DNA from 3 places in the Limnohabitans sp. 2KL-27 genome. Region 2 is predicted to be linked to each of the others. Evidence: predicted binding sites of a transcription regulator. Region 2 holds the regulator's gene; each other region holds the start of a gene.
What was found. The regulator FNR, encoded in region 2, switches genes on or off when oxygen is low (the NO sensors DNR and NnrR bind a similar motif). The targets are predictions, from matches to a motif close to TTGATNNNNATCAA.
Positions count from the first base shown of each region.

Region 1: LHAB_RS04565 (universal stress protein) is a predicted target of FNR. The motif match lies at 3,454-3,467, and genes of this name have one in related genera.
Region 3: LHAB_RS08935 (MBL fold metallo-hydrolase RNA specificity domain-containing protein) is a predicted target of FNR. The motif match lies at 7,618-7,631, and genes of this name have one in related genera.

Region 1 covers NZ_CXOP01000002.1:408,164-418,652, forward strand. The annotation lists gene LHAB_RS04550 (amidohydrolase family protein) at 1-775, opposite strand, end outside; gene LHAB_RS04555 (tripartite tricarboxylate transporter substrate binding protein) at 778-1,752, opposite strand; gene LHAB_RS04560 (TauD/TfdA dioxygenase family protein) at 1,825-2,802, opposite strand; gene LHAB_RS04565 (universal stress protein) at 2,970-3,392, opposite strand; gene LHAB_RS04570 (metallophosphoesterase) at 3,513-4,394, opposite strand; gene LHAB_RS04575 (LysR family transcriptional regulator) at 4,391-5,377, opposite strand; gene LHAB_RS04580 (hypothetical protein) at 5,524-5,994, shown strand; gene LHAB_RS04585 (DMT family transporter) at 6,061-6,954, opposite strand; gene LHAB_RS04590 (hypothetical protein) at 6,998-7,459, opposite strand; gene LHAB_RS04595 (OmpA family protein) at 7,456-7,947, opposite strand; gene LHAB_RS04600 (caspase family protein) at 7,944-9,779, opposite strand; gene LHAB_RS04605 (hypothetical protein) at 9,809-10,489, opposite strand, start outside.
Region 2 covers NZ_CXOP01000002.1:1,889,987-1,900,475, forward strand. The annotation lists gene LHAB_RS11840 (TonB-dependent receptor) at 1-88, opposite strand, end outside; cobalamin riboswitch at 156-404, opposite strand; gene LHAB_RS11845 (DUF904 domain-containing protein) at 477-707, shown strand; gene LHAB_RS11850 (cell division protein ZapA) at 704-1,030, shown strand; gene LHAB_RS11855 (sulfite exporter TauE/SafE family protein) at 1,280-2,095, shown strand; gene LHAB_RS11860 (sulfite exporter TauE/SafE family protein) at 2,158-2,835, opposite strand; gene hemN (oxygen-independent coproporphyrinogen III oxidase) at 2,904-4,286, opposite strand; gene fnr (fumarate/nitrate reduction transcriptional regulator Fnr) at 4,494-5,216, shown strand; gene LHAB_RS11875 (hypothetical protein) at 5,255-5,491, opposite strand; gene LHAB_RS11880 (nitrogen fixation protein FixH) at 5,509-5,793, opposite strand; gene ccoG (cytochrome c oxidase accessory protein CcoG) at 5,820-7,202, opposite strand; gene ccoP (cytochrome-c oxidase, cbb3-type subunit III) at 7,335-8,267, opposite strand; gene LHAB_RS11895 (cbb3-type cytochrome oxidase subunit 3) at 8,309-8,449, opposite strand; gene ccoO (cytochrome-c oxidase, cbb3-type subunit II) at 8,459-9,085, opposite strand; gene ccoN (cytochrome-c oxidase, cbb3-type subunit I) at 9,099-10,489, opposite strand, start outside.
Region 3 covers NZ_CXOP01000002.1:1,265,480-1,275,968, forward strand. The annotation lists gene cphA (cyanophycin synthetase) at 1-1,052, opposite strand, end outside; gene cphA (cyanophycin synthetase) at 1,100-3,274, opposite strand; gene LHAB_RS08925 (cyanophycin metabolism-associated ABC transporter) at 3,444-5,750, shown strand; gene LHAB_RS08930 (cyanophycin metabolism-associated DUF1854 family protein) at 5,747-6,211, shown strand; gene LHAB_RS08935 (MBL fold metallo-hydrolase RNA specificity domain-containing protein) at 6,218-7,582, opposite strand; gene dnaJ (molecular chaperone DnaJ) at 7,741-8,883, opposite strand; gene dnaK (molecular chaperone DnaK) at 8,986-10,489, opposite strand, start outside.

The DNA of each region.
Region 1 (10,489 bases), 1.5 Mb from region 2:
GGCTCGACGGCATGGCGCGGCCCGGGTCGCGGAGGGCCAACATGTGGTCCATCCGTTCAACCACAGCCGCAAAGGTGCCGCCCAGATTGGCCACTTGGACGGTGATGTTTTGCCACGGTTGAAGGAAGTCGGAAAGCAGCAGCGTCACCATGGCCTCGCCCACCTCGTGCTGAACGGCCAGCGCACGGCGTGCCAGATCGTTGTCTGGGGGCAGATGGGGCAAGGCACCACTGTCGGGCATTCGCCCAGGGTGAACAAAGAAGTGTGCCCCCAGGGCTTCGGCCGCTTCAAATACGGGCCTGATCCGCGCTGCAGTTTCTTGGCTGCGAAAGGCGTCCACCGGCAAAATGGCGCCGAGCAGCCCCAACTCAAGTCTGGCCCGGCGCAGTTCTGCCACAGCAGCATCCATGTTGGCCCAGGGCAGTGCAGCGAGCCCACAAAAACATTCAGGATGCGTTTGGCATAACTGGGCACAAGCGTCATTGAAACCGCGCACCAAGGGTGCAGATTGTTCAAAAGGCAAACTGTCGATGCCAAATAAACCGGGCAATGACAGCATTTGCCGGGTGATGCCCTGTTGCGACATGAGTTCGAGCCGCAAGTCGATGTCGGTGTGCGCTTGGCTGAAGCTCAATGTGCCGATGGGCATGATCAAGCGTTCGGCCCCATCTGTCAAAACATCCAGACGGGGCACCTGACCTTGGCGTTGGCGCAGGGCCTGGGCCAGTTGTGGCGGCACCCAGTGCGCATGCAGGTCGATGGCTTGGGCGTGCATGCTCAGTCGGCTTTGGCCCCGGAAGCCTTGACGACTTCAGCCCAGCGGCTGATCTCGCTGTCGATGAATTTGCCAAATTCTTGTGGTGTGGAGATCGAGGGTGCCGCGCCAACGCTGGCCAGCGTGTCCTTCACATCGTTTTGCTGCATGATTTTGCTGATCTCTGCATTCAGTCGGTTGACGATGACCGCTGGGGTGCCGGCTGGCGCCACGATACCGAACCAGGGTTCGACATCGAAGCCGGGCAGGCCACTTTCGGCGATGGTGGGGACCTCAGGTATGGCTTGTGAGCGTTTGCCGCTGGGTGTGGCCAGCATCACGAGTTTGCCGCCTGCCACATGGGGTTTGGCAACGGCGTATTGCAAAAACATGGCCGAGACTTGACCGCCCAGAAGGTCTGATGTGGCAGGGCCGTTGCCTTTATAGGGCACGTGCGTCAGGTCCACGCCGGCGCGAGTCTTGAAAAGCTCCAGCGCCAGATGGGCGCCGGTCCCGATCCCGCCAGAGGCAAAGTTGATCTTGCCGGGCCGGGCCTTGGCCAGAGCCAGAAACTCACTCACATTTTTCGCAGGAACAGAGGGGTGGGTGACCAGAACCATGGGTGACCAAGCTGCGCGGATCACGGGGCTGAAGTCTTTGCGTGCGTCGTAGCTAAGACGCGTCGCCATGAGGCTTTCGTTGATGGCCAAATCGGGTGCAACCAAAAGCAAGGTGTAGCCATCGGCTGGCGCCCGCGCCACCATCGCACTGCCAATGGTGCTGCCGCCGCCGCCTTTGTTGTCCACGATGACATTCTGGCCCAGCCGGGTTTGAAGTTGGGTGGCAAGTTGCCGACCCAAAATATCCGTGAACCCACCAGGTGGATACGGCACCACCAAGCGGATGGGCTTGTCAGGGTAAGAAGCCTGGCTGAAAACAGCAGAGCAGGCGCTCAAAGCAAGTGCAGCAAAAATGGCACGCCGAGAAAAACGAAACATAGCAGTCTCCTCATTTGAATGGCCAACCAGTATGCGGACATTTAACCGGATTGGCTTTGGGTTTGAAAAAATTCAGAGATCCAATTGCCGCTTTTGGGCGGTCCCCGCTTGACGGAATTGAGACAAGGGCGGCATCAAATAACGCCGCAAGTCGCTCGGGTCGGCGGCTGGATCTGCACCGACAGGCCTTGTGCCCGCGATGGTCACGCGCTCCATCAGGCGTCGCTGAGGGTAGTAATCGTGCAAAGCGGAGTGTTGCACATGACGGTTGTCCCAGAACACCACCATGTTGGGCTCCCAGCAGTGACGGTACTGGTACTCGTGAATCAGCGTTTTCCGGTAAAGCATCTCAAGGATCATCCGGCTTTCGTCTTCGGCCATGCCCTTGATGTACAGCGTGAACTGAGGGTTGACAAAAATGACCTTTTTGCCTGTGATGGGGTGTACCGACACCACCGGATGGGTGACCGCAGGATAGCGGTCTTCAAAGCGACGCAACTTTTCGATGCCGTCTGCGTCAGTGGGAAACAAGCTGCGAAATGGCTTGAAGTCATGGACAGCCTCAAGACCCGACAAGAAGCGCTGCCAGCGATCAGACAGGCCTTCATAGACGGCCGACATGCTGGCAAAAGCGGTGTTGCCACCGTATTCGGGAATGATCTTTGAGCACAGTGCCGTCCCCATGGGCGGAGCCTCACGAAAAGTTTCGTCGGTGTGCCAGATGTCGGTGGGCGCGGGGGGATTGCCCTCTTTGTTGTCGTAGACGATCAACTCAGGCGCGTTTGCGCTGCTGGTCGAAAAAGGGTGAACGCTCAGACTCCCGAAATAGCGGCCAAAGCGGCGCAGGTCTTCTGAGGAAATGACCTGATCTGGAAAGACCAGCACCCCATGTTGGGCATGTGCCAATTTGAGGGCTTCGACGGTGGTTTCGTCCAGAGCCTGAGTCAGGTCGACCCCGGTCACGCGAGCGCCCAAGAAAACCCCCACTCGACGTATTTCAAGATTCGCCGCAATCGCCGAATGAGGAACCTGCTGGGTGTCAATGACCATGACCTATAACTCCTTGTGGTGCTGGAAAAGTAGCCAACGCCCGAATATAGGGTCAGGAATGGTTCAGGGAAATTGAAATTGCAGGGGTATTGGTATTACCTGTGGTTATGGCGTGGCCACCCTCTGGGCAGGTGTCCCGGCCCAGAGGGCGGCTTGGTCAAGCACCTTCAGCGAACAAGCAGCACAGGCACTTTGCAGTGCGCCAACACCTGTGTCGCGACCGAGCCCATGACCAGGTTGCCCAGGGTGCCGTGGCCGTGCGAGCCCATCACCACCAGGTCAAATTTGCCGCTGTCGGCGGTTTTGGAAATGGTTTCGCCCGCATGGCCCACTTTGGCCACGGTTTTGGCGTCGATGCCGTGGCGCAGCAAAAACTTGGTCACCGGGCTGAGCACTTTTTCGGCCTCGTCGCGGTGGTAGGCCTCGACCATGTCTTTGCCCACGGCAGCGCGTGCGCGGGGGGGCAGTTGGGGGCTCACCGTCAGCAGGGTGTAGCTGTTGCTGGCACTGAACAACTCGTCGTGCGTGGTCAGGTAAGCCAGCATTTTTTTGGTGTAGTCACTGCCATCAACGGCCAATAAGATTTTCATGAGGGGCTCCTGTTGCGGATCAAACAAGTCTTCACTCTATGCCGCGCAGGGTCGTGAGGTCTTGACCTAGGTCATGAAATCAGGCGGTTGCGCGTGCCTTCACGTTGGGGCAATGCGGACTCATGTGCCCCGGACCTCCAGCAGGCATTGCGGCTTGAACAGCACTTGCTCGTTTTTGCGCGCATAACCCAGTGGGTTGGCCACCACGCGGCAGCCGTTTTGGGTGTAGTCGCTGGCGCAGTGCAAATGGCCGTGCAGCCACAACTGAGCGTGGGGCAGCCAGTGGTCGAGCGCGTTGCAAAACCCCGCTGTGCCTGGCACCCGGCCATAGCGCGGGTCGGCGCTGGCCAGGCTGGGCGCAAAGTGCGTGATGACCACCGTGGGGCCTGCAAAAGGCGCGCGCAGTGCAGCGTTCAGCCAGTCCTGGCATTGCAGGGCTTGCTCGCGCAGGCCCTCGGCCAGCCAGGGCTCACCTTGGCGCGTGGTCAGGGTTTTGCGCAGGTAATAGTTGGCCGCGCGAAAGGCCTTGTCACGGGCTTTGAGCTGGCGTGTGTATTGGCTGTTGGGGTGGCTGAAGTGCGCCGGGATTTTGTCGGTCAGTGGGTCGGGAATCGGCTGCCCGGCCAGCGGCCCCAGTGCGTCAAAGTCGGTCCACAGCGTGGTGCCCACAAAGCGTACGCCCCCTAGCTGCACCACTTCGCGCTCCAGCCAGGTGATGCCCAGCCGCTCGCAGGTGTGGCGCAGTCGGGTGTGGGCGGAGTCAAAGTCCAGCCCGTCGTACTCGTGGTTGCCGGGCACAAACAGCACGGGTGTGGGCCAGCCGTGCAGCGGCGAAAACCGCGCCAGGCCAAAGTCGCTGTCGCCTGCGCTGGCCAGGGCCGAGCCCGCCTGATACGAGCCAATGTCGCCCGCGAGCACCAGCACATCGGCACCTGAGGCCGGGCTGGGCACAAAGTCGGGGTTGGACTCCAGGTGCAGGTCGGAAAGGAGCTGGATGTTCATGTCGGGATGTCGCTGCTTGCTACACCGCTGGCAAATGCGTGCCGGGCGACTTGTTGCAGTTGGGTGCGCAGCCATTGGTGCGGGCTGTCTTGTTGGCGCTTGCGGTGCCACAGGGCGTGCACTTGCACGGGCGGCACGTCAAAGGGCAATTCGTGCAGCACCAATTCATGGGCCATGCCGGTGGTCCGCACAAAGTGGCGCGGCAGCACCGTGAGCAAATCGGAGTTCACCACCACCCGCCCGGCCGTGAAAAACTGGTTGACCGTGAGCACGATGCGCCTGTGGTGTCCGATGGTGGCCAGGGCTTCGTCGACAAAACCATAGGCGCGCCCGGAAAAACTCACCAGCAAATGCCGGGCCGCGCAATAGGCCGCCAAGCTGAGGGGACGTTTGGCCAGCGGATGGCCCTTGCGCATCACGCACACATATTCGCCCGAATACAAGCGTTGGTGTTCAAAGGGAATGGCCTCGCCCGATTGGGCGCGTGCTGTCAGGTCGGCCAGCACCGCCGGAAAGTAGCCCAAAGCGATGTCGGCGCTGTCTTCGTTCAGCAACTTGCGCGGGTCACGCGTGGTCAGAGGCACCACGCGCAAGGACACGCCAGGGGCCTGCAGCTCCAGTTCGCGGGCCAGCCCGCCCATGAGTTCTGCCGCCGTGGCGTCGGCCATGGCCAGCACAAAGGTGCTGTTGGCTTGCTGCGGCTCGAAAGCGCTGGGCACGATGGCCGCTTGCAATTGGCGCAGGGCCTCGCGCACGCTGGGCCACAAGGCCAGCGCCCGGGGTGTGGGCTCGATGCCGTGGCCATGGCGACGCACCAGTTCATCGCCCAAGGCCTCGCGCAACCGGCGCAAGGCATTGCTCACGGCCGGTTGGGTCAGCGCCAGGTTGTGTGCGGCCCGGGTCAGGCTGCGCTCGGCCATGACCTCGTCGAACACCCGCAGCAAGTTCAGGTCGAGGGTGCGAAAAGAGGCGGGGTTGGGCATGGCAATGTCTTCAACTATCACCATTATGAATGAGGGGCATTAAGAAGATAAAGTTGAGCAGCATTGGTAAAAACCCTATGATTCATCCAATAAGTTTGTCAATTTGGATTTCCAAAGAAAACAAAACTGAATCAAGGGAAAACAAAATGAACATCTCTACCAAACCTGTCCTGGGCAACATGTCCGTGATTTCTGCTGAACCAGCAGCCAACACCACTTCCAGCAAAACCCTCGCGAACCTGATGCTGGCTGCAGGTGTGGCCGCCACCGTCGTGGTGGTCGATCAGATGATTGACCACTGGGCTGAATCCCATGTGGTGGCCGCTTGGTTGGCCTTGTGGGCCGTGGCTGTGTTGAGCATTGTCTTGCTGCGCGGCCTGACGCGCCTCTTGGCGCAACACCTGATGACCGGTCTGGACGCCTGGTCGGCCCATGTGGCCCGCAGCCGCGCGGATGAGCGTTTGTGGTCCATGGCGCAGTCCGACCCGCGTTTGATGACTGACCTGCAAGTGGCCATGGACCGCAACAGTGAGCGCCAAGGCCCCGTCCGTGATCTGGAAAATTTGATGACCCGCCGCGCGGCCCGCTTGGTGCGTGACCGCTTGTATTACGTCTGAGCGCCCAGCGGGTCCAGCGCCCCCCTTTTTCAAGGGCTTGCGGCCAAGCCTTTGAAAAGCCCGGTCTCAGCGTCTGGATGCCATGTAGATGCCCGGCAAGATCAGGGCAGCACCCCAAACGTGGTGCCAGCCCATGGCTTCGCCCAAAACCAGCCAAGCGGCCAAGCCGCCATACAAAGGCCCGAGGTACAAACTGGCGGCCACGCGGCTGGCCCCCAAAACCTTCTGGCTGAAGCCATAAGCCCAATACGCACCAATGCCCGGCAACAGGCCTGCAGCCACCACCAGCACCGTGGCCTGAACGCTCCAGGCCGGGCGATCGGCTTGCCAGTACTCCCACACACTGAAGGGCAGCAAAATCACCACGCCGCCCATGCAAATCGCAGCCAGGCGTGCGGTGGAGCCCAAGGGGGTTGACCATTTTTTCTGCAGCAAAGCAAATGCGGCCCAGGACACCATGGCGAGCACGATCCAGCCATCACCGGCGACCCATTGCACTTGGCCTAAGGCCAGCCATTGGCCTTTGACCACCACATGGAACACGCCCGCCATGGCCACCACCACGCCCAAGCCTTGTCGCCACGAAAACCGTTCGCCCAGCCACACCACGGCACCGAGCGCGATCAGCACGGGCGAAGCGGCATAAATCAGGGCGATGTTCATGGCCGATGTGGTTTGAGCGCCCTCGTAAACCCAGGCCCCACAAATGAGCATGCCCAAAGCACCCAAGGCCAAGTAACGCCAGCCATGCTGCAAGGTGCTGCGGCGTTCACGCCACAGCTCGCTGCGCGCAATCACGGCCAAGATGACGCCCGCCAATGCCCACCGCCCCAGTGCCAGCATGTGCGGCTCCACCACCCCCGGTGCCGTGCGGGCCACGATGTAATTGACAGACCACAAGGCGGGTGTGACCCAGAGGAGCCAAAGGGCCAGGCGTTCGCGGGATTGAGGGGTGTTCAAAATCAACTCAGTTCAGGGTGTTGCGCCAGCAGTCGGTCAAACATCATTTGATTTCGAAATCCAATGCTTTGACGCCTTGGCGGCCTTGCAGATCCTCAATGCTGATCAGAAGACGGTGCGAACCTTTGGGCAGGCTGGCTTCCTTGACGTTGATGCCCTCGGCAGTGACCTTGGCCGCGTTGATCAAGCGTTGCGTGATGTCAATGCGCAAACGACCGTACAAGACTTTGAATGTCTCTGGACGGACAACGCTGGAGGCCGCAGGCACAAACATCAACTGGATGGCCGTTGGAGAGACCACGGGCGTATCCAGTCTGGGGTGCACGATCTCGATTTGAGGTGCACCCGGCACGGCAGCCGTTTTGGCGGTCAATGGTTCTGCCGCACCCAAAGACGCCTGCATTTCCTGGACCGAGACGAGATCAAAAGCCTGTACATGGAAGACCGATGCACACAGTCCCCAAGCCAGGACGGACGTTTGCAGCCATGAGCCCCAATGCATCATGGCAACAGGCTGATCCGCACGCGGCGGTTTTCGCTGGCCAGTGGCTTTTCGGGCACGAGCAATTCGCTGGCCCCTTTGCCTTCGGCTTGCAGGCGTTCGGCGGGCACGTTTTGACCCACCAGGTAGGCCTGCACCTCTGCCGCTCGGCGTGCCGACAGTTCTTGGTTGTAGTCGTTTTTGCCTTTGGCATCGGTGTGGCCTTCCACCTTGAATTTCAGCTGGGACAGGCGCTCGCTGTTCATGGCTTGTGCGAGGTTGTCCAGCAAAGACTTGCTGCTGGCCTGCAACCGGGCAGAGTCAAAGTCAAAGTTGATCGACAGATCCACATTGACCGGTTTGGGCACCAGGTTGCGCAGACTGCGCGTGGTGGGTGGCGCAGGGGGGGTGAGCTTTTCGATGAGGTCTTCTTTGGAGGCCTGCTGAACCAGTTGGGCCGATGCGGATGACCCCATCAAGACGAATGCCAAAGCCAGGGTAAACCGTTTCATAGAACTTCCTTCAGGGTGAGCAGTTTGGCACCAAAGCGTTCGGAGCCCTGCCCATCCTTGTTGTGAACCAAAAAGTTGATCAGCGCGGCGCGGCCACCGATTTCATTGAGGGCAAAAGTGAACGGGTTGGTGGCCGAGGGTTCGGCCATGGTCAAACGGTCAATCTGCCGTGGGCTTGAAGACACCATGACCAACAAATGGTCGGTGCCGGGGGGGCCTGCCGCTTCGAGTTGCCAGTCAGGTCGGGGCAGCTTGCGTGTTTGACCGGCCTTGATCCTGTTGTCTTTGTCGAGTCCATTGGGATAGAGCACGTAGAAACTCTTGCGGTCACTGCCCAACAAGACCATATAAATGAACCCATCGTGGCTGGACTTGATGCTGAGGTCCAACGCGTCCTTGCCAATTTTCAGCACAGACTTGCTCAGTTTCACATCCAGCACGATGCGGGGATCGCGTTGTTGTTCAATGTCGGCCAATGTGGCCAGTGACGCCAGCATTGGCTCGGGTGCCGGTGTTACAGGTGCCACACTTGCGGGAGCAGGGGCGGGAGCAGGTGCAGGTGCAGGTGCAGGTGCCGACTGGACCACCGGTGGTGTGGGTGGCTTGGCGGGTGCGGGCTCAGGAAGTTGGGCAGCTGGCGCAGCAGCGACGGGTCGTGGAGTTGACGGGTTGCTTGAGGGCGCTGGGCTGGCTGTAGATGGGGTAACAGGTGCGGTGGGTGTTGGCGGTGGCCGTGATGCGCTGGCGGATGTGGATGCAGGTGCGTTGGCGGTTGCAGTCGGTGCCGTGTTGGTCACCATCGCCATGGTCAAGGGCTGTGGCGGTGTGGGCGCAGGCACTGCGGCCGTGGGCGTTGGCGTGGCTGCAACAGGTGGGGCGGGCTGAGGTGCAGGTGCGGCGACCTGCGTTGGTGCGGGACGCTGCAATGCCACAGGAATCAGGTTCCGGTTGCCCGACACCGACACATGGTGCGGCGTCAGGTCTTTCACGCCCTTGAGTCTCAAGTCAATGAAGGCTTGAGCACACTGCTGGATTTCTGCGAGGGAGACTGCGCCCGATCCGTCCTTGTCAACCGCTTTGCCAAGCAGGCAGTCACGGACACCCTGGGTCGCCAGGCCCCCTTTGCCCGGTTCGTCAAAGCTGACCTCATCGGGCCGAGAGGAGGTGATTTGAACCACGTTTTCCTGCAAGGCACCCAAGCGTGTGGCCTCCCCCAGCAGACTTCGGGTTTTGAGGTTGGAGGGTTGGCTGCAGGCATCTGCGGCACTGCTGGCCTTGAACGTGAATTTGGGTTTGAATTCAATGCCGCCGATCGATCGAGTGGCCGCCTTGTTGGTGGTCACGCCGCCAGAGTGACAGGCATCGATCATGGTGATGACTTTGTCTGCACTCGCGGTGATTTTTTGTGTGGCTTGTGCCAACTCGGCGTTGGTGATGGCTTGACCGTCGTGGGTCAACAGGCCTTCGACGCACCCGTTGACTGTCGGGTCCCAATACCGGGTGCCGTGTCCAGAGAAGTAGATGAACGTGCGCCCACCATCGCGTGTGCGTTCACCCAATTGCCGAATTTCTTTCAGGATGTTTTCTTTGGTGGCGTCTTGGTCTCGCATCAAACGGATCTGATGGCCAGGAATGCCCATGGCCATGGCCATGCGTTTGGCGCTTTCCACATCGTGTGGCACACCTTCCAGCGTGGCTGCGCCAGTGCTTGGACTGTATTGACTCAGGCCAATGACCAGCGCAGAACGCAAAGCTGGCGTCTGCGTCTGAGATTGTGCGGGCCATGCCGTGAACAAGGCCAAGGCCAGCAAGAGGGAGTGGGGGTTTTTCATGAGATCAAGCGCATTCAAATGGGAGCATCTCATGGGCCTGTGAAAGCTTTGAGTCCGGAATAAAGGGCCGCACCAGCAGAGACCAGTGGCGCTGTGGCGGTGATCAGGCTTTGCACTTGGTTGGAGATTTCCGTGATCTTGAATTTTCCGGATGCATCGCGCGCCAGCAAAACCCGCAGGCTGATTTTGTTGCGCTGTTGGCGCGCCCACCGGGCCATCAGATGGTGGGTCAAAAAGCCAGTGAAAAATGACAAACCAATGGCAGCGGTGTATTCCAGCGTTTCGCGCCAGTCTCGGGCGTTCTCGGGCCACAGGGGCACGCCATCAAGCCGGGCCGTGATGGCCAGCATCAAGCCGACAGACAAAGCACCCACCAGCAAAGCGGCCAAGAGATGTGTGAACCCACCGAAGCCACTGCGACGCGCACATCCGAAGCCGGTGACTGCGGGCAGTGTGATGGTCAAGACACGCAGAAACAAAGGCGGGGCGTCGTAGACAAACAGCAAAATCCAGTGACAAAGACCCATGGTGGCGATGGTCAGGACGACCATGCCCAGCCAATGGGGCCAAGATCGACGGGGCGTGTCGGCTAGCGCATCATGCGGCGTTAAGGCTGAGGTGTTGTGAGTTTCAGCATAGCTCAGGGCAGCCGCCTGAATGTCTTGTGATTGCAGTTGGGTGAGCGCATGTGCTTGTTGCTGTGCCATGGA
Region 2 (10,489 bases):
CTTGCGTGGGCATGGACTGAGCGATAGCCGCTTGGCTGGCAAGCAGAAACGACAAAGCGACGGCCAATGAGGACAATGGTGTGAACATGAAAAACCAACAAGTCAAACGCCCTCACCGCCTTCCCCGACAGTGCATGGGCTTTACAACCTGTCTTGCGACAGGTCACCTTGTTGGCCGGTATCCGGGCTGACAGATGCGACCTTCATCACCTTCCCAGCTGCCTGTTTCAGGGCGGCCAGTGGTTTGAGATGAAAGCTGGGTTTCCGTTTGACTGAAAACCCGTCTGCTTACCGTTGCGGGGGCAGCGCAGGTTAGGTGGGCCGAGATGGCTTTTCCCTCCTGCTTCCCGTTGAACTGCGCGCCGTGAACCGGCATCGCGAGCACCAACAGGTTTCATTTTATGCCTCAAGCTGTCGTCCAGCCTACAAAATAGCCCCACGATCTACAATGCGACACTTATTTCCCTTTGATTGCCATGGCCCATTCCAACACCATTGATCAAATTGCTGAGCGTGTGGATCATCTGTTGCTGCGCCACGAGGAGCTTCAACGCACCAATGCATTGCTGGCCCAGCAAGTTCAGGTGCTGACACTCGAACGTGACCAACTCAAGTCCCGACTGGCAGCCGCCAGAGCTCGCGTCGATGCCCTCATCGAGCGTTTGCCCGCTTCCAACGCACCCGCATCTCCTGAGGCTTCAGCATGAGCAACAAACAATTGGATGTCCAGATCATGGGGCAAAGCTACATCCTTGGCTGCCCTGAGGGTGGAGAGGATCGCTTGTTGGCCGCTGTGCGCAAAGTGGACGAGGCCATGTGCAAGATCCGCGATGCCGGCAAAATCAAGGCGCGCGACCGCATTGCTGTTTTGGCGGCACTGAATCTGGCTTTTGATCAAGACCCCAACCCTGCTCAGGCCCCTGCGGTCCCCACAACTGCTGTCGATATCCCTGAGTCATCACAAGAGCGCTTGTCTCAGTTGCTCAAACGTTTGGACCATGTGCTGGAGCAAGACGGCCAATTGATCTGACGCAGAGGTGGGTCTGTGCCGGGTCTTTTGAAAGACCTACAATGTGCAGGTCTGCAGTGCACGCCGGGCTTTATATTTCCTTGAACCAATGCTCTTAGAGCCCGGGCTTGGTACATTGGCTGGTGAGCGTGATCATCTCGCGTCAGATGAACCCAACGCCAGTCTGCCCTCGCCCACCTGAACCCCGGTTCAGGATGCCGGTCCGGTGGCACTTGCAGACACCTTCTTTTTTATGTCCCCATTCCCCCCATGATCATCGAACCTCTGCTGTTGGCCGAATTGGCCGTTTTGGGCCTGTGCACTGGCTTTTTGGCGGGCCTCTTGGGCATTGGTGGTGGCATGATCATGGTGCCTTTCTTGACCTACATGCTGGGCGCACGAGGCGTCAGCCCCGACCTGGCGGTCAAAATGGCGATTGCCACATCCATGGCCACCATCATTTTCACCAGCGTCTCCAGCGTGCGTGCCCACCACAAGAAAAAAGCCGTGCGCTGGGATTTGGTCAAGGGACTGGCACCGGGCATTGTCATCGGCAGCTTGATCGGCAGCCTCGGCATTTTTGCCTTTGCCAAAGGCACTTACCTGGCCTTGTTCTTCGCGGCCTTTGTGGGGTTTTCGGCCACGCAAATGTTTCTGGACAAAAAACCTGCGCCTTCGCGTCAGGTGCCCGGTTTTCAGGGCTTGCTGGGCGCAGGTGGACTGATCGGCTTGCTGTCGGGCCTGGTGGGCGCTGGCGGCGGCTTCATCAGTGTGCCTTTCATGGCTTGGTGCAACGTGGCCATCCACAACGCCGTGGCCACCAGTGCGGCCTTGGGTTTTCCCATCGCTCTGGCCAACGTGGCCGGTTACATCGTGAGCGGCCAGAATGTGCAAGATTTGCCGACCTACAGCTTTGGCTACTTGTGGTTGCCCGCTTTGGTGGTGATCGCGACTTGCAGCGTGCTGATGGCCCCCATTGGGGCAGCCACCGCGCACAAACTGCCGGTCAAACAGCTCAAGCGCGTGTTTGCCAGTGTGCTCTATCTGCTGGCTGCTTACATGCTCTACAAAGGTCTGGCCGCCTGATCGATGGGCCCATTTGGAGTCCCCACCGGTCAGCTCTGACGGTCTAATGAGTTGTCTTGGTCTCAGGGTGTCATGCACCATGGCGCCTGGTCATGCACCAGGCCCATCCACAAGGCCCAGGCTGAGACGCTCGCCAGTGCCAAGCCCGCGACCCGCATGCCCCAGGCGCCGTCGCCCAGCGACTGCATGCGCAAAAAAAGCCATGGCCCGGCCCATAGGCTGATGCTGCTGCCCATCGCAAACAAAGCCATGGTGGCAGCACCCTCCAAGGGCTGGCTGGTCAAGGCGGCCACCATCAAGGCGGAATACAACAAGCCACAAGGCATGAATGCCCACAGCCCACCCACCATCCAGGGCGCAGCCCTCCCCCAACTGGCGTTGAAAGCCCGAATGCGCGCCCACAAGCGACGAGCTGCCCCATCGAGCCAGACAGGTTGACGTGCCTGCAGCATGAGCAGCAAGCCCAACACCAGAGCCGCCAGGTGCAGCAAGGTCCAGACCGGACGAATGGCGGCCGACTGTGTCGTCAGCCAGCCCAAGCCTTGCACGCTGGCCGCGGCCAGCGCACCCAAGAGCGCGTAGCCACCCAATCGGCCCAGCTGAAACGCCAACAAGGCCTGCGAACGCCGTTCACCCGCAGCCTGCCCCAGACCCGCGCAGGCTGCACCGCACATGGCCACGCAGTGCGGGCCACCCAGCACCCCCATCATCAAGGCCGTGATGGCCAAAGAACTTTGCATGGCGTTTTCGCTTCAATGTCGAGGCGTCTATTGTCGGCGATGAAGACAGCCACGGATGCACGGGTCTATCAGATGATTTTGGAAAACCGCGAATGGTTGCGGTCGTCCTGTACATAGCGGTCGAACACCATGGCCACGCCGCGCACAAAGAACCAACCCATGGCGGTGACCTGAATGCCGCTCTCACTCAGATGCACCAGACCTTGCGCCTGCATCGCTTCGAGTTGGGTCAACTCTTTGGCAAACAAGGTCTTGAAGTCGACCAGCCAGGCCAGGTTGATGGACTCGTATTGCAAATGCCCCTGGCACATGAGCGCCATGATGACCGAGCGGCGGATCAGGTCGTCGCGCGTGAGTGCCAGGCCCCGCACCACCGGAAAATGGCCTTGGTCGAGCAAGTCGGCATACTCTTCCAGGGTCTTGGCGTTTTGGCTGTAGGTCGCGCCGATGCGGCCGATCGAGGACACGCCCAGCGCAATCAGGTCGCAATCGGCCTGCGTGCTGTAGCCTTGGAAATTGCGGTGCAAACGCCCTTGGCGTTTGGCCACGGCCAGGGCATCACCCGGCAAGGCGAAGTGGTCCATGCCGATGTAGACATAGCCCGCTTCGGTCAGGGCGTCGAGCGAGCGCGAGAGCATGGCCACCTTGGCTGCACCTGCTGGCAGCTCTTCGGCGTGAATACGGCGCTGCGGCTTGAATCGCTCAGGCAAGTGCGCGTAGGCATACAGCGCGATGCGGTCAGGACGCAGACTTTTCACCTGCGCCAGCGTACGGTCAAAAGATTCGGGCGTTTGCAGAGGCAGGCCATAAATCAGGTCGACGTTGACCGACTCAAAACCCAATCGGCGAGAAGCCTCGACCAAAGCAAACACCTGGTCTGCAGGCTGGATGCGGTGCACGGCTTTTTGCACCGCAGGGTCAAAGTCCTGCACGCCAAAACTCAGGCGATTGAAACCCAGCTCGGCCAACACGGCCAGCCGGTTCTCGTCCACGGTGCGCGGGTCCACCTCGACAGAGTATTCACCGCCTGGGACGAATTCAAAGTGCTCACGCAACAAGGCCATGAGTTGCTGCAACTCGTCGTCGCTCATGAAGGTGGGCGTGCCACCGCCCAGGTGCAGCTGGCTGACCGACTGCCCTCGCCCCAGGTGCCGGGTGTGCAGCGCCACCTCTTTGCTGAGGTATTTCAAATAATCCGCAGCCCGCTCTTTGTGTTTGGTGATGATTTTGTTGCAGGCGCAGTAGTAGCACAGCGATTCGCAAAACGGAATGTGCACGTAGAGCGACAGTGGCGACTGTTTGCCCACCATGCCCGATTGGCGCTGTTTCAGGGCCTGCACGTAATCGGCCTCGCCAAAGGCTTCGACAAAGCGATCGGCTGTCGGGTAGGAGGTGTAACGCGGGCCAGGCACGTCAAAGCGTGTCAACAATTGAGGTGTGATGACGGACATGTGTCTGCCCCTTGATTCGAATGTGTTCAGAACAAGGCCGCACTTTGCCTGCTTGCATCTGCCCATGTGTTGACTCAGGTCAAACCCTTTACCGGTTTTCGGGGATTTCTGACTTGGACAGGGTACACCCTCAAATTCAGCGCTTGATTCGGTATAAGCTCAAGTCTTGATCCAAGGCAAATCCATTGCTCAACCAAGAGATAAACCATGAATCCCCAAGCCATCAAAGTCGCCTGCTCCAATTGCAACTTGCGTGAGTTGTGCATGCCCATGGGCCTGAGCGACCACGACCTCAACCGCCTCGACGATCTGGTGGCCGTGCGCCGCAGAATCAAGCGGGGCGACACCCTGTTCACCAACGGTGAAAAATTTACATCCCTTTACGCCATTCGGACTGGCTTCTTCAAGACCTGTCTGGCCACCGAAGACGGGCGAGACCAAGTCACGGGCTTTCAGATGGCGGGCGAGATCATTGGCCTGGACGGCATCGTGAACGACCAACACAGCTGCGATGCGGTGGCGCTGGAAGATGCGGAAGTGTGTGTCATGCCCTTTGACCGGATCGAAGAAATTTCGCGTGAAGTGACCGCACTGCAAAGCCATGTTCACAAAATCATGAGCCGCGAGATCGTGCGCGAGCACGGCGTGATGTTGCTGCTGGGCAGCATGCGCGCCGAAGAGCGATTGGCCGCTTTTTTGTTGAATCTGGTGCAACGTTTGCACGCCCGCGGTTTCTCACAGTCCGAACTGGTGTTGCGCATGACGCGTGAAGAAATCGGCAGCTACCTGGGCCTCAAGCTCGAAACCGTCAGCCGAACTTTCTCAAAGTTCGTGGAAGACGGCACTGTGGAAGTCAAGCAGCGCCATGTGCGTATTCTGGACACCGAAGGCCTGCAGCGACTGGTCAACAACACAGCACATTGCCACTGAACTTTGGGCGTCAGCGCTGAAAGCGCTGTTCAGTACTTTCAGCGGTTGACCTCAGTCGAAGTCATGCCCAACAGCAGCGTCAATGCGCTGGACAAGACGGCCAAGGCCCAAAAAGCAAAAAAGGCCAGCGTGTAAACCGCCTGTCTGGACAGGTCCAGGTCTTGGCCGAACCAGTTCAGGTCTTGCGGATCGACAAAAGCGAACACCAGCATTTCCAAAAGGCCCGCGACCAAAAAGGCAGGCCAAACGATCCACATCCAGCGTTGAGCGAGCATAGCGTTTACCTAGGTGGTCAGGGTTTGGTGGGCTCAGCAGCAGGTGCTTGCAGCGCAGCGGGCAACTCGCCCGTGGCCGCATGGTTGCGCCCCTGCATGGCGGGGACGTGGGTGATGCCCTGGCGCTCTTGCATGGCCGTGCGCGGTGTCACATTGAGCACCGGGTCCGGGTTGGCTACGGCAATGTAGAGCGTGATGAACCCAGCCACCACCACCACGGCAGGGCCTGCGATGACCATCCACACCAAGCCAAAACGCCACCAGGGTTGCCCCTCTTGTTGGACACTGCTGACATTGTTCATGGCTATCTTTCAAAAATGGGGGTCGCTCAGCGAGGGACCAAAAAAACGGTTTTTTCGCTCAGCTGACCGACCGATTGGCCATCGGACGAGCGGGACTCGATGCGGAAATGGATCGGGTGCGAACCCGCAGGCGCTGAGTCATAGGGCACTTGCAAACGCACGGACACCCAACGCGACTCGGTGGCACCCACGTCAACCAGCGGCTCAGTGGCCAGGCTCAGACCCGGCAGGCCATCGACTTGCAACTGGAAACTCAAGTTCTGCTCAGCCGCGTTCATGATTTGCAAGCGGTAGACGTTTTCAATTTTTCCTCCCGCCACGATGCGGGCCATGGTGGCGCGGTCTCGCACGATGTCCACCTTGAATGGATCGCGGCTCCACAAGGACAGCCCCACACCGATGATGATGGCCCACAGCACAGCGGTGTAAACCAAGACACGCGGTCGGAAAATGCGGCGCAGAGTTTGCGCCCTGCTCCAGCCCTTGTCCATGGCATTTTGTGTCGAAAACTTGATCAGGCCGCGCTCGTAACCGACCTTGTCCATCACGTTGTCGCACACGTCCACGCAAGCGCCGCAGCCAATGCACTCGTACTGCAAGCCTTTGCGGATGTCAATGCCTGTGGGACAGACCTGCACGCACAAGGTGCAGTCCACACAAGCGCCCAGCCCCAAGGCTTGGGGGTCGGCTTTTTTGGATCGTGCACCCCGAGGCTCGCCACGTGCCTCGTCGTAGGTGACGATCAAGGTGTCCTTGTCGAACATAGCGCTTTGAAAGCGCGCATAAGGGCACATGTATTTGCACACCTGTTCGCGCATGAAGCCCGCGTTCCCATAGGTGGCAAAGCTGTAAAACAGAATCCAGAAAATTTCCCAAGGGCCAAAGCCCAGGGAAAGGATCGACGCCGTCAATTCTCGGATCGGTGTGAAGTAGCCAACGAAGCTGAAACCCGTCCAAAGCGACAACACGATCCAAGCCAGTTGCTTGCCAGTTTTGCGCCAGATCTTGTTCAGGCTCATAGGTGCATCATCCAGGCGCATGCGGGCCGATCGGTCGCCCTCGAACTGGCGTTCGATCCAGATGAAAATTTCGGTGTAAACCGTTTGCGGGCAGGCAAAACCGCACCACAAGCGCCCCGCCACAGCGGTGAATAAAAAAAGCGACAGCGCCGAGATGACCAACAAAGCCGTCAAGTAAATGAAGTCCTGCGGATAGAGCACGAGGCCGAAGATGTAGAACCTGCGAGCGCCTAAGTCGAACAGCACCGCTTGGCGCTGCCCCCACTCCAGCCAAGGCAAACCGTAGAACACCAATTGCGTGATCACCACCATGAGCCAACGCCATTTGGCAAACACGCCCTGAACGCTTCGGGGGTAGATTTTTTGCTGCGCTTGGTACAGCGACACCATTTCCCCATCGCCCTCAACGGGCACGGGGTTGATCGGAATCACACTGCGAGTGGGACGATCTTCGGAAGAGGACAAAACACAGACCTTGCTTCAGTTTCTGCAACAGGACCTGCCTGCTGCAGAGGGTTTACATCATTTGGTAGGACTGACGGCAGCACTGACCACAGCATTGTTGGACAAGCCCCAGACATAGGAAGCCAAGACATGGATTTGGCCCTCGGTCAGCTTGGCGGCCTGTGCGGGCATCTGATTGACCTTGCCGTTGTTGATGATGTTCACAATGGCGTTCTCACCCCAGCCGTGCAACCAGATGTCGTCGGTCAAGTTAGGGGCCCCCATGGCATGGTTGCCCTTGCCGTCCATGCCGTGGCAGGCAGCGCAGGCACCGAACTTGGATTTACCCAGTTGTGCGCGCAAAGAGTCGTGCGGACTGCCCGACAGACTCAACACGTAGTGCGCCACGTTGCGCACGTCATCGGGCGTGCCGACCGCGGCAGCCATGGGCGGCATATTGCCTGCGCGGCCTTGCACCAAAGTGGTTTTGATCGCGTCGGGCGTGCCGCCATACAACCAATCGGCATCGGCCAAATTAGGGAAGCCCTTGCTGCCGCGTGCGTCAGAGCCGTGGCACTGGGCACAGTTGTTCATGAACAGACGATCACCAATGGCCAAGGCCTGAGGGTCCTTGGACACCTCTTCGGGCGGCATGCCAGAGAACTTGGCGTACAGGGGGGCCACTTCGGCATTGCCTTTGGCCACTTCAGCCTCGTACTGACCGGCCGAAGACCAGCCAAATTTTCCGGCAAAGTTGCCTGCACCGGGGTACATGGCGAGATAAACGAAGGCAAAAATGACCGTGATGATGAACAAGCCTACCCACCAACGGGGCAAAGGGTTGTTCATTTCGCGCAGGTCACCGTCCCAGACGTGGCCGGTGGTGTTGTCGTTAGCGGTCATGGCTTTGGCCTTGCCACTGAACCACAGCAAGAGCAAGCAGGCGATGATGCTGACCAGCGTGATGCCGGCCACGTACAAGTGCCAGAAATTGCTGATGAAGTCACTCATGGAGTTTCCTTGAAGTATTTTTTAGAGTTCTGGAGGACCGCTCAGTCGTCCTGGCGAAACGGCAATTGAGCTGCTTCGTCAAAGCTGGCTTGGTTGCGCCGCGACCAAGCCCAGACCACGATGCCGATGAATGCCAAGAAGGCAAGGACGGTCACGATAGATCGGAGAGTATTGATGTCCATGTCTGCGCCTTATTTGCGGTGAACGCCAAGCACTTGGAGGTAAGCAATGACCGCATCCAATTCGGTTTTGCCTTTGACTTCATCGGGTGCTTTGGCCAACTCTTCATCGGCATAAGGTGCGCCCAAGGTCCGCAAGGCCGTCATGCGTGCCACCACCGTGCCGTGGTCGGCAGCTGTCTTTTCCAGCCATGGGTAAGCTGGCATGTTGGATTCAGGAACCAAATCACGGGGATTGGTCAAGTGAATCCGGTGCCATTCATCGCTGTAGCGGCCACCCACGCGGGCCAGATCAGGACCCGTGCGCTTGGAGCCCCACTGGAAAGGCCGGTCGTAAACGAATTCACCGGCCAGCGAATAAGAGCCGTAACGCAGGGTTTCAGCACGGAAGGGGCGAATCATCTGCGAGTGGCAGTTGTAGCAGCCTTCGCGCACATACACATCGCGCCCGACCACTTGCAGTGCCGTGTAGGGCTTGAGACCCGGCACTGGCTCGGTGGTGGATTTCTGGAAGAACAGGGGCACGATTTCGACCATCCCACCGACCAACAAGACGATGAAGATCAGAACGATCATCAAAAAGTTGTTGGTTTCGATTTTCTCGTGTGACAAGCCACCTGATTTTGGGTTTTGAGCCATGTTTGATTTCTCCTCAGTGTGCAGGTGCGAGTGTCGGAATCTGCACTTCTACCGACCGGCCCATGGTCACGGTCTTGAAAGTGTTCCAAAGCATGATGACCATGCCACCCAGGTACAACAAACCACCCAGCAAACGCAAGGCATAAAATGGGAAAGTGGCTTTGACAGACTCCACAAAGGTGTATGTCAAGGTGCCGTCCGCGTTGATGGCTCGCCACATCAGGCCCTGCATCACACCGGCAATCCACATCGCCGCGATGTAGATCACAATGCCGATGGTGGCGGTCCAGAAGTGGATTTCAATGGCCTTGACGCTGTACATCTGCTTTTGGCCAAACAAACGGGGAATCAGGTAGTACATCGAACCCATGGTCACCAGCCCCACCCAGCCCAAAGCACCCGAGTGCACATGGCCCACGGTCCAGTCGGTGTAGTGGCTCAGCGCGTTGACGGTCTTGATGGACATCATCGGGCCTTCGAAGGTCGACATGCCATAGAAAGACAGGGACACGATCAAGAAGCGCAGGATCGGGTCGTCGCGCAATTTGTGCCAAGCACCCGAGAGGGTCATGATGCCGTTGATCATGCCGCCCCAGCTGGGAGCCAGCAAGATGAGCGAGAACACCATGCCCACAGACTGGGTCCAGTCGGGCAAGGCGGTGTAGTGCAGGTGGTGAGGACCGGCCCACATGTAAGTGAAGATCAGTGCCCAGAAGTGCACGATCGACAGCCGGTATGAATAGACGGGGCGTTCGGCTTGCTTGGGGATGAAGTAATACATCATGCCCAGGAAGCCAGCCGTGAGGAAGAAGCCCACCGCATTGTGGCCATACCACCACTGGACCATGGCGTCTTGCACACCGGCATAAGCCGAATACGAGTGCAGCAGGCCTGTGGGCAACTGGATGTTGTTGACGATGTGCAACAAAGCAACGGCGATGATGAAAGCACCAAAAAACCAGTTGGCCACGTAAATGTGACGCACTTTGCGAATGCCCACCGTGCCAAAGAACACAAAAGCAAACGCCACCCAGACCACGGCGATCAGCAGATCGATGGGCCAAATCAGCTCAGCATATTCGCGGCTTTGGGTCAAACCCAAAGGCAAAGAAATGGCCGCCAAAACGATGACCAACTGCCAACCCCAAAAGGTGAAAGCCGCCACTTTGTCGTTGATCAAGCGCACGTTACACGTGCGTTGAACCACGTAATAGGCGGCGGCAAACAAGCCGCAACCACCAAACGCAAAAATCACCGCGTTGGTGTGCAAGGGCCGCAAGCGACCATAGCTGAGCCAGGAAATGCCGAAATTGAGTTCCGGCCAGGTCAGTTGGGCCGCGATGATCACGCCCACCAGCATGCCCACCACTCCCCAAACCACCGTCATGATGGCGAATTGCCTGA
Region 3 (10,489 bases), 620 kb from region 2:
AAACGACCGATGGCGATGTCGTCAAACCGGATTTTGGTCAAAGAGGTGGCGTGACCCGTACCACGGCGCGGATCGGCATTCACCAGGTCCACCAGTTGGCGCACCGTGTGTTTGCCGTCACCGACCACCAAAGGCGGCTCGCGGCGTGCCGCAGCGATGAGCTTGTTGCCCACGACCAGCAAACGGTAATCGCTGCCCGGTAAAAACTTCTCGACCATGACCGTGCCATAACGCTCGGCCGTGACATAAGCGTTGTCGAAAGCCGTGCGCTCGGTGATGTTGACCGTGACGCCTTTGCCCTGGTTGCCGTCTTGGGGTTTGACCACCACCGGCAAACCGATTTCCAGTGCGATGGCCCAGGCTTCGTCGGGGGACTCCGCAGGGCGACCCAAGGGGACGGGGACACCTGCTGCGTGCAGCAGTTTTTTGGTCAGATCTTTGTCTTGGGCAATCGATTCGGCGATCGCACTGGTGGAGTCGATCTCTGCTGCCTGGATGCGTCGCTGCTGCGAGCCCCAGCCAAACTGCACCAAACTGCCATCGGTCAGGCGTCGATATGGAATTCCGCGAGCCACCGCCGCGTCCACGATCGCGCCTGTGGAGGGCCCCAAGCGAACGTCTTCGTCCAGTTCGTGCAGCTGAGCCAGCGCGTTTTCAAGGTCAAAACCGTGCGAAGCCATGGCTGCATTGCACAGCTGCTCTGCCAGCTCAAGCGCCAGGCGCCCCACCGACTCTTCAGAGTACTGCACCACGACTTGGTAGACGCCCGCTTCTTCGGTGGCTGTGGTGCGGCTGAAGGTCACAGGGCAGCCGGCGTGGGCTTGCAAGGCCAGCGTGACTTTTTCGAGTGCATGCGCCATGGAGGGGGCTTGGCCCGGGCGGGTGCCTTCGATGGGGCCGACTTCGGGAAAGATACGGCGCAGGCGCTGTTCGATGGGGTGATTGGCCGCCAGGCTGCGTTCAGCCTCGGGGCAGGTCACGATGGCTTCCATGGCCGTGTGACGGCTCCACAAATTGGGGCCGCGCAGTGCGCGAATTCTTGACACTTCCATGAACCAGGATTCCTGTGATGCGGTAAGGCCGAAGGGCTCGTCGGGTGTTAGTGGGAGGTCTGCTGACCAAAGCTTTTGACGCCAGCACGGATCAGATCCGTGCTGATGTCCAGAGCCCAGGCGACGCTGGCGGCGATCAGCATATCGGTGGTGCTCAGTTTGCCGTCTTGCAGAAGATGCGCCACGGCGGGGCGTTTGGCAGACAGCACGAACGACTCGCGCTGACCTTCGCACAGGACCAGTTGCCCGTCCCGCCAGAATGCCACGCGTCCGCCTTCGGCCCGGTGCAAGGCCAGTGTCGGGTTGTTTTCGTCGTCGGCATAAAAGATCACGCTGCCGTCACAGTAACTGGCGAGCTGGGCGACTTGCGCATCGCCCGCATTGAGGACGGCAGTGCCATGGGGCAGCACCACATCGATTTGTGTGCGCAAGTAAGTCGGCATTTTTTCGTCGCCACCCGGGTACAGATCATCCAGACCTTGCGCCTTGGGCATGCTTGTCACCACGCCGACCTGGCAACGGTCATAAGGCAAGCCTTCGGCCAGCAGGTGGCGGACATCGCTCTCAAACACGGCCGATTGGACCGAGCGGTTGATCAAAAGACGTTGGGCGTTGTCCCAATCCATGCCGCCTTGGCTTTGCAGCTGGCGCTGGTTCATGAACAGGCCATCTGCACAGGCCAGGCCGGTGTAAAGACCTTTGAGGTGCAGCAGCCAAGCCACCAATTTGGCCGGGCGCGTGGTGTCGCCGTCGCCCATCAGGCCCACCACCGGTATGCGGCCAGTGTCTGCGGACTTGAACAAATGGTTGGCAATCGCTTGGCCTACGGGTCGGGGTTGTCCTAGGGCAGGCTTGAGGTGCATCAGCAAACCGGGGCCGGCATTGACTTCGACAACGGCGCCCCCTTGAGCAGCCAAGGGCTGGGAGATGTTTTGAGCCACCAGATCGACGCCGGCGATGTCCAGGCCTACCACCCGTGCGGCCAAGACCGCTTGCGCAGCCACTTCGGGGTGGACTTCATCGGTCACGTCGAGTGCCATATTGCCCGTGCGCATGATCAACACGGCGCGGCCTTTTTCAGGCACGCTGTCGGCCGTCAGGCCCTGGCGTTTGAGTTCCAGCACCGAGGTGGTGTGCTCATCGAGCCGAATGGTGTCGAGCGGAAAGTCTTCTTCTTCGCCACGTCGGGGGTCGGAGTTGATCTGCAACTCGATCAGCTCGGCCACGGTGTGCACGCCATCGCCCACCACACTGGCGGTTTCGCCTTTGTTGGCGGCGGCCACTTGGTCGCCGACCACCAGCAGGCGGTGTTCTTCACCACGGATGAAACTTTCAACAATGACTTCGCTGCCCTCTGCCAAGGCGATGGCGTAAGCGGCTTCGATGTCTTCCTGTTTGGACAGTTCCAGAGAAACGCCGCGTGCATGGTTGCCGTCGGTGGGCTTAACGCACACGGGCAGGCCAATGTCTTGTGCGGCCGCCCAGGCGGCAGCGGGGCTGTCCACGATTTGACCGGATGGCACAGGCACGCCACACATGCTGAGCAGTTGCTTGGTCAGGTCCTTGTCCTTGGAGATGCCTTCAGCAATGGCGCTGGTGCGGTCGGTTTCGGCGGTCCAGATCCGGCGCTGCTGTGCGCCGTGGCCCAGTTGCACCAGGTTGCCGTCGTTCAAGCGGATGGCGGGAATGCCCCTTTCCCCTGCGGCGTCCACGATGCTGGCCGTGCTGGGGCCGATGCACAGGCTGTCGACCATCTGCTTGAGGCGGTTGATTTCGGCTGGCACGTCGAAGGGGCGGTCTTCAATGGCGGCCAAAATCAGGTCGCGGGCGGATTCGAGTGCGCTGCGGCTGACGGCGTCATGGCGAGTGCGGATGACCACTTTGTAGACACCCCGAGGACCGGCTTCGCGGGCTTTGCCAAAGCCGGTTTGCATGCCGGCCTGGGTTTGCAGTTCCAGTGCCACGTGTTCGAGCACGTGACCGGCCCAGGTGCCTTGCGCCAGCCGTTGTAAAAAGCCGCCACGTTCACCCACGCTGCAGCGGTGCTCGATGAGACCCGGCAACCAGGCGGTCAATCGTTCGTTGAAGCCTGGCAAGGTGTTGGAGGGTGCGTCTTCCAGGTCGCCGATGTCGATCAGCGCCTCCATGACAGGACGGTAGGTCCAGATGTTGGGCCCGCGCAAATGCGTCATGCGCAGAAATTGGATGTTTTTGGCGTTCATGCGTGAAGAGGGCGGCTATACAATGACCGGCCCATCATGGCGCTGGTGGATTGCTCTGAATTTTTGGAAATACATGGGCAGTTCGGTTGCCGTCGTGGGTGACATCCATGGTTGTTTTTTGTCTCGTCGGCCGCCTGGGCCGTTCGAGTCGCTTCCGGTTCATCCTTCAATGACATCAACTTCTTCTTTGGCCACTGCATCCCGACAGGTTCTGCCTGACGCTTGGCAGGTTGAAGTCCATTCTTGTTTGCAACCTGATGAAAACGCAACAGCCTGGCTGGAGGTTGACCTTGACAGCAGCTTGCGATTTGCCAAAAGTGCCATCATTTTGACCGATCGGCGGGTCTTATCCCGGGCCGTTGGCGAAAAAAACTGGTCCAGCTGGACTTTGCAGTCGGGTTTGGCGCTGAAACTCACAGACCATGCGGGTGTGGGTTGCCTGACCCTGAGCAGTGTTGCAGGCCAGTTGGCGGTGTGGCGCTTCACCTTGGGCTTGCAGGCTGCTGTGGCCCGCTGGGTCGCACAGTTCGAAAGCCAATTGTCCCAATGGGGCAGCGCTGAACAGGGTCGCCCTTTGCAAAGTGTGCTGTCGGGTTCGGTCTGCCCGGTCTGTCAGACGGTCATGAGCGAAGAGGACGAAGACTGCCCCAGCTGCGGCCGTGAGGATCTGGCCCCGCCGTCGACCTGGACGCTGTTCAAGCTGTGGCGTTTTGCCCGCCCCTACCAGCGCTCGCTTTTGGCAGGATTTTTACTCACCTTGGCCGCCACCGCCGCCACCTTGGTGCCACCTTACCTGACCATGCCTTTGATGGATGACATCCTCATCCCTTACCAAAATGGCCAGGCCATCGATCCTGGCCTGGTAGCGCTATATTTGCTGGGTTTGCTCGGTTCGGCGCTGTTGGCCTGGGGCCTGGGATGGGCCAAGACCTACATCCTGGCCTTGGTGTCCGAGCGCATCGGCTCCGATTTGCGCACCACCACCTATGAGCATTTGCTCAAGCTCTCGCTGGAGTATTTTGGTGGGCGCCGCACGGGCGATTTGATCGCCCGCATCGGCAGCGAGACCGACCGCATCAACGTCTTTTTGTCACTGCACCTGCTGGACTTTGCCACCGACGTGCTGATGATTTTGATGACGGCTGTCATCTTGTTTTACATCAACCCCACCTTGGCGCTGGTGACCTTGTTGCCGCTGCCCTTCATTGGCTGGTTGATCCATGTGGTGCGTGAAAGACTCCGCACCGGTTTTGAAAAGATCGACCGCGTTTGGGCCGAGGTGACCAATGTGCTGACCGACACCATTCCCGGCATCCGGGTGGTGAAAGCCTTTGCGCAGGAAGACCGCGAAGCCCAGCGTTTCAAGGACGCCAACGCGCACAACCTGCAGGTCAACGACCGGCTCAACCGCGTCTGGTCACTGTTCTCGCCCACTGTGACGCTGATGACCGAAATCGGCTTGCTGGTGGTCTGGGGTTTTGGCATTTGGCTGGTGTCGGACGACCAGATCACGGTCGGTGTGTTGACCGCATTTTTGGCCTACATCGGACGCTTTTACAGTCGACTGGATGCCATGAGCCGGATCGTCTCGAACACCCAAAAAGCAGCAGCGGGGGCCAAGCGGATTTTTGACATCCTGGACCATGTCTCCAGCGTGCCCGAGCCAGTGCACCCTGTGGCTTTGCCGCCCCAAGTGCAAGGCCACATCACGGTGCGTGATGCGGGCTTTCGCTATGGCAACCGCGCGGTGATTCGCCAACTCAACCTCGATATCCAACCCGGCCAGATGATCGGTCTGGTCGGCCACAGCGGCTCAGGCAAGAGCACGCTGGTCAACCTGATTTGCCGCTTTTATGACCTGAGCGATGGCGTCATCGAGCTCGATGGCACTGACATCCGCCAGCTCAAGGTGGCCGACTACCGCCGCCAGATTGGTCTGGTGCTGCAAGAGCCGTTTTTGTTCTTCGGCACCATCGCCGACAACATTGCCTACGGCAAGCCCGAAGCCACCCGTGAAGAGATCGTGGCTGCCGCCCGTGCGGCCCACGCGCACGAGTTCATTTTGCGCATGCCCCAGGGCTACGACTCGCTGGTGGGCGAGCGCGGGCAAGGCTTGTCGGGGGGCGAGCGCCAGCGCATTTCGATCGCCCGTGCCTTGCTCATCAATCCGCGCATTCTGATCCTGGACGAAGCCACCTCGGCGGTGGACACCGAGACCGAAAAAGAGATTCAAAAAGCGCTGGACAACCTGGTGCGTGGCCGCACCACCATCGCCATCGCGCACCGCCTTTCCACTCTGCGCAAAGCCGACCGTCTGGTGGTCATGGACAAAGGGGTGGTGGTCGAAGAGGGCACACACGACGTGCTCATTGAGGCCCAAGGCGCTTATTGGCGCTTGTACGAAGCGCAGCAGCGCCAGGCCAAGGCCGAGGCGGTCTTGGGTGGCAGCGACGACGACAAGAAGGTGAGCGCATGAAGCCCTTTGATTTGCAACGCGACGCCTTTGGACGCTGGGTGCTGCACATGCCCGATGGCACACGCCATGCCCCTGTGACGGCCTTGCGGGCCTACCCGGTGTCTGCACCGGACGATGGGGTGGCGCTGATGGATGCCGAGGGACATGAAATTTTATGGATCGATGCCCTGAGCCAGCTGCCGCCAGACCTGCGCTCCCAGGTCATTCAGGCCCTGAACGAGCGGGAGTTTTTGCCCGAAATTCTTCAGCTGACCGATGTCAGCAGTTTTGCCACGCCCAGCACCTGGTCGGTGCTCACCGACCGGGGCAGCACGCAGTTCTTGCTCAAGGGGGAGGAAGACATCCGGCGTTTGACGGGCACGGTGCTGCTGATCAACGATGCCAATGGGGTGCAGTTCATGATCCGCGACCTGGCCGCGATGGACAAGCACTCTCGCAAATTGCTGGACCGTTTTCTATGAGCCGCCTCAAAGTGGCCAGACCGAGCCCTGCTCGGGCACAAGCGCTCGCCATTTGATCTCGTGCTCGATGCGCTGGCGCAGCATGTCCGACGCCTCGCGCTCGCCGTGCACCACATACACCTGTGCGGGTGCGCTGGGCATTTTGTGCAGCCAACTCAGCAGTTGGTTGGCGTCGGCATGGGCCGAAGCCGATTCGATTTGCGCCACCTCGGCGCGCACCGCCACATCCTGAGCGTGAATGCGGATGGTGCTGCGGCCACTGGCCAGCGCTGCACCCCGTGTGCCTGGGGCTTGGTAACCGGTCAGGATGATCATGTTGCGGTGGTCTCCCGCGTATTGCGCCAGGTGTTGCAAGACGCGTCCGCCGGTGGCCATGCCGCTGGCGGCCAAAATCACCATCGGACCATGTCGCCGCACCAATGATTTGGACTGCTCGGGTGTCTCCAGCATGGTGGCCACATGGTCCATTTTGTGCACTTCCTGCACGTTCAGGCGGTGTTCCCCGGGGTGTCGCTCAAACAAAGCGGTGGTGTGGATGGCCATCGGGCTGTCCAAAAAAATCGGCAAACCTTTGGGTATTTCGCCCGCGGCCTTGAGCTGCGCGATGGTGTGGAGCACGGCCTGTGCCCGCCCCACGGCAAAGACCGGCACCACGGCCACACCGCCGCGAGCGGCCAGTTTTTTCAGCAGCGGTCCCAGCTCCTCGAACAGCTTTTCCTTGGGGTGCTGGCGGTCACCATAGGTCGACTCGATCAGCACCGTATCGGCCTGTGGCGGGGGCTCGGGCGGGTTCATCAACGGGTCGTCAGGTCGGCCCAAATCGCCAGAAAACAGAATGCGCCGACCGCCCACATCCAGCAGCAAACTGGCCGCGCCCAGGATGTGCCCAGCGGGCTGAAAGCGGGCCTTCCAGCCGCGAATTGGCTCGAACCATTGGCCTTGATGCTCCGCGTGCAATTGCTTGAGGCAATGGATGGCCTCTTGCTTGGTGTACAGCGGCAGAGCCGGAGCATGCTTGGAAAAACCGTGTCGGTTGGCAAAAAACGCGTCTTCCTCCTGGATGTGCCCGCTGTCGGGCAGCAAGATGCTGGCCAGATCGCAAGTGGCCGAGGTGGCATGCACCTGGCCCCGAAAACCGTTTTTCACCAGCAAGGGCAAATACCCGCTGTGGTCCAGGTGTGCATGCGTCAGCACCACCGCATCGATGTTCGCCGGGTTGGCGGGCAAAGGACTCCAGTTGCGCAGGCGCAGTTGTTTGTAGCCCTGAAACAGCCCGCAATCGACCAGCAGCCGCTTTTGGTTGTGCTCGATCAGGTACTTGGAGCCGGTGACGGTGTCGGCCCCGCCGAGGAAAGTGATGGTGGCGCTCATTCGATGAATGCTGCGCCGGAAACTAAGACGACAGATTGATCAGGGTCAAACACCCACCAAAGTGCGAGAGGGGCTGCGGCGGGTGACGATTTTTTGCGTACCCGCCATGAGGAACCCGCCGCAGCCCCTCTCGCACTGCCCAGCGAGCCCGTTCAGATTCAAGCTCCGAAGAAACCTTTGAGCTTGTCGGTCCAGGTTTCTCCACTGGGCTGGTGTTTGCCACCGCCCTTGGACAGAGACTCCTCAAACTCCTTGAGCAGTTTCTTTTGGTGCTCGGTCAGCTTGACCGGCGTTTCCACGGTGATGTGGCAATACAGATCGCCCGGGTAGCTGCCGCGCACGCCCTTGATGCCCTTGCCGCGCAGGCGGAACTGCTTGCCGGTTTGGGTGCCCTCAGGAATGTCGATGGCCGCTTTACCTCCCAAAGTGGGCACTTCGATCTCTCCGCCCAAGGCCGCTTTGGAAAAGCTGATGGGTACGGCGCAGTGCAGGTCATCGCCATCGCGTTCAAAAATCGAGTGCTTCTTCAGGCGAATTTCGATGAACAGATCGCCCGGTGGTCCGCCGTTGGTGCCCGGCTCACCGTTGCCTGCACTGCGAATGCGCATGCCATCGTCGATACCGGCAGGGATTTTGACTTCCAGCGTCTTTTGCTTTTTGAGCTTGCCTTGCCCTTGGCAGGTGCCGCAAGGCTCGGGGATGATCTTGCCCGTGCCACGGCAGGTGGGGCAGGTTTGTTGGACACTGAAAAAGCCCTGGCGCATCTGCACTTGGCCTTGGCCGTGGCAAGTGCCACAAGCCTTGACGCTGGTCCCAGGTTTGGCCCCCGAGCCGCTGCAGGTGTCGCAGGCGTCCCAGCTGGGGATGCGCAGTTGCGAGTCCTTGCCGTTGGCCGCTTCTTCGAGCGTGATTTCCATCGCATAACTCAGGTCTGCGCCCCGGAAAACCTGGCGTCCACCGCCGCGTCCGCCCCGGCCCTGGCCCCCAAAAATGTCGCCGAAGATGTCGCCAAAAGCGTCTCCAAAACCGCCAAAGCCCTCGGCTCCACCGCGCATATTGGGGTCGACCCCGGCGTGGCCGTGCTGGTCATAAGCCGCTCGTTTTTGCGCGTCCGACAGCATTTCGTAGGCTTCTTTGACCTCTTTGAATTTGCCTTCGGCTTCTTTGGCCTTGGCGTCTTCTCCCTGGTTGCGGTCAGGGTGGTACTTCATCGCCAATTTGCGATAAGCCTTTTTGATGTCATCGTCCGAGGCGTTTTTGGCAACGCCCAGCACTTCGTAAAAATCTCGTTTTGTCGCCATGGGGCAAATCCAACCGTTAGAACAAGAACGCCGCGAAGGCGATTCAGTCACCTGAATCAGCTTGCGCGGCGGGACTGCGGCCAGGCCGCAGAGGGTGGGGTGTTAGCCCTTTTTGACTTCCTTGACTTCAGCGTCCACCACATTGTCGTCTTGCGGCTTGGCCTCTGCGCCGGCAGCCGCTGCACCCGCAGCGGCTTGCTGGGCTTGCATGTCGGCATAGACCTTTTCGCCCAGCTTCTGGCTGGCGTTCATCAGGGCTTCGGTTTTGGCTTCGATGGCGTCTTTGTCTTCGCCCTTGAGCACCTCTTCCAGGGCCTTGGTGGCCGCCTCGATGGCTTCTTTTTCTGAAGCTTCGATCTTGTCGCCGTGCTCGGTCAGGCTCTTTTTCACGCTGTGCACAGCGGCTTCGCCGGCGTTGCGAGCTTGCACGAGTTCGATCTTTTTCTTGTCTTCCACCGCGTTCAGCTCGGCATCTTTCACCATTTGCTGGATCTCGGCTTCGGACAGACCGGAGTTGGCCTTGATGGTGATTTTGTTTTCCTTGCCGGTGCCTTTGTCCTTGGCGCCCACGTGCAAGATGCCGTTGGCGTCGATATCAAAAGACACTTCGATCTGGGGCGTGCCGCGTGCGGCAGGTGGGATGCCTTCGAGGTTGAATTCGCCCAGCGCCTTGTTGCCGCTGGCGATTTCGCGCTCGCCCTGGAACACCTTGATCGTCACGGCCGGCTGGTTGTCTTCGGCGGTCGAGAAAGTTTGTGCAAACTTGGTCGGGATCGTGGTGTTCTTGGTGATCATCTTGGTCATCACGCCGCCCATGGTCTCAATGCCCAGGGACAGAGGCGTCACGTCGAGCAGCAGCACGTCGGTGCGGTCGCCCGACAAGACCTGGCCTTGAATCGCAGCGCCCACAGCCACGGCTTCGTCAGGGTTCACGTCTTTGCGGGGCTCTTTGCCGAAGAACTCCTTGACCTTTTCCTGCACCTTGGGCATGCGGGACATGCCGCCGACCAAGATGATGTCGTCGATCTCACCCACCGACACGCCTGCGTCCTTGATGGCCATGCGGCAAGGGGCGATGGTGCGCTCGATCAGCTCTTCCACCAGTTGCTCCAGCTTGGCGCGGGTGAGCTTGATGTTCAGGTGCTTGGGGCCGGTGGCATCGGCCGTGATGTAGGGCAGGTTGACGTCGGTAGCGGCCGAGCTGGACAGCTCGATCTTGGCTTTTTCGGCGGCTTCTTTCAGGCGCTGCAGGGCCAACACGTCTTTGGCCAGATCGACGCCGGATTCTTTCTTGAACTCGGTGATGATGTGGTCGATGATGCGTTGGTCAAAGTCTTCGCCGCCCAGGAAGGTGTCGCCGTTGGTGGACAGCACTTCGAACTGCTTTTCACCGTCGACGTCGGCGATTTCGATGATGGACACGTCAAAAGTGCCGCCACCCAAGTCGTACACCGCGATCTTGCGGTCGCCTTTTTCTTGTTTGTCCAGGCCAAAGGCCAGGGCGGCTGCGGTGGGTTCGTTGATGATGCGCTTGACGTCCAGGCCAGCGATGCGGCCCGCGTCCTTGGTGGCTTGGCGTTGCGCATCGTTGAAGTAAGCAGGCACC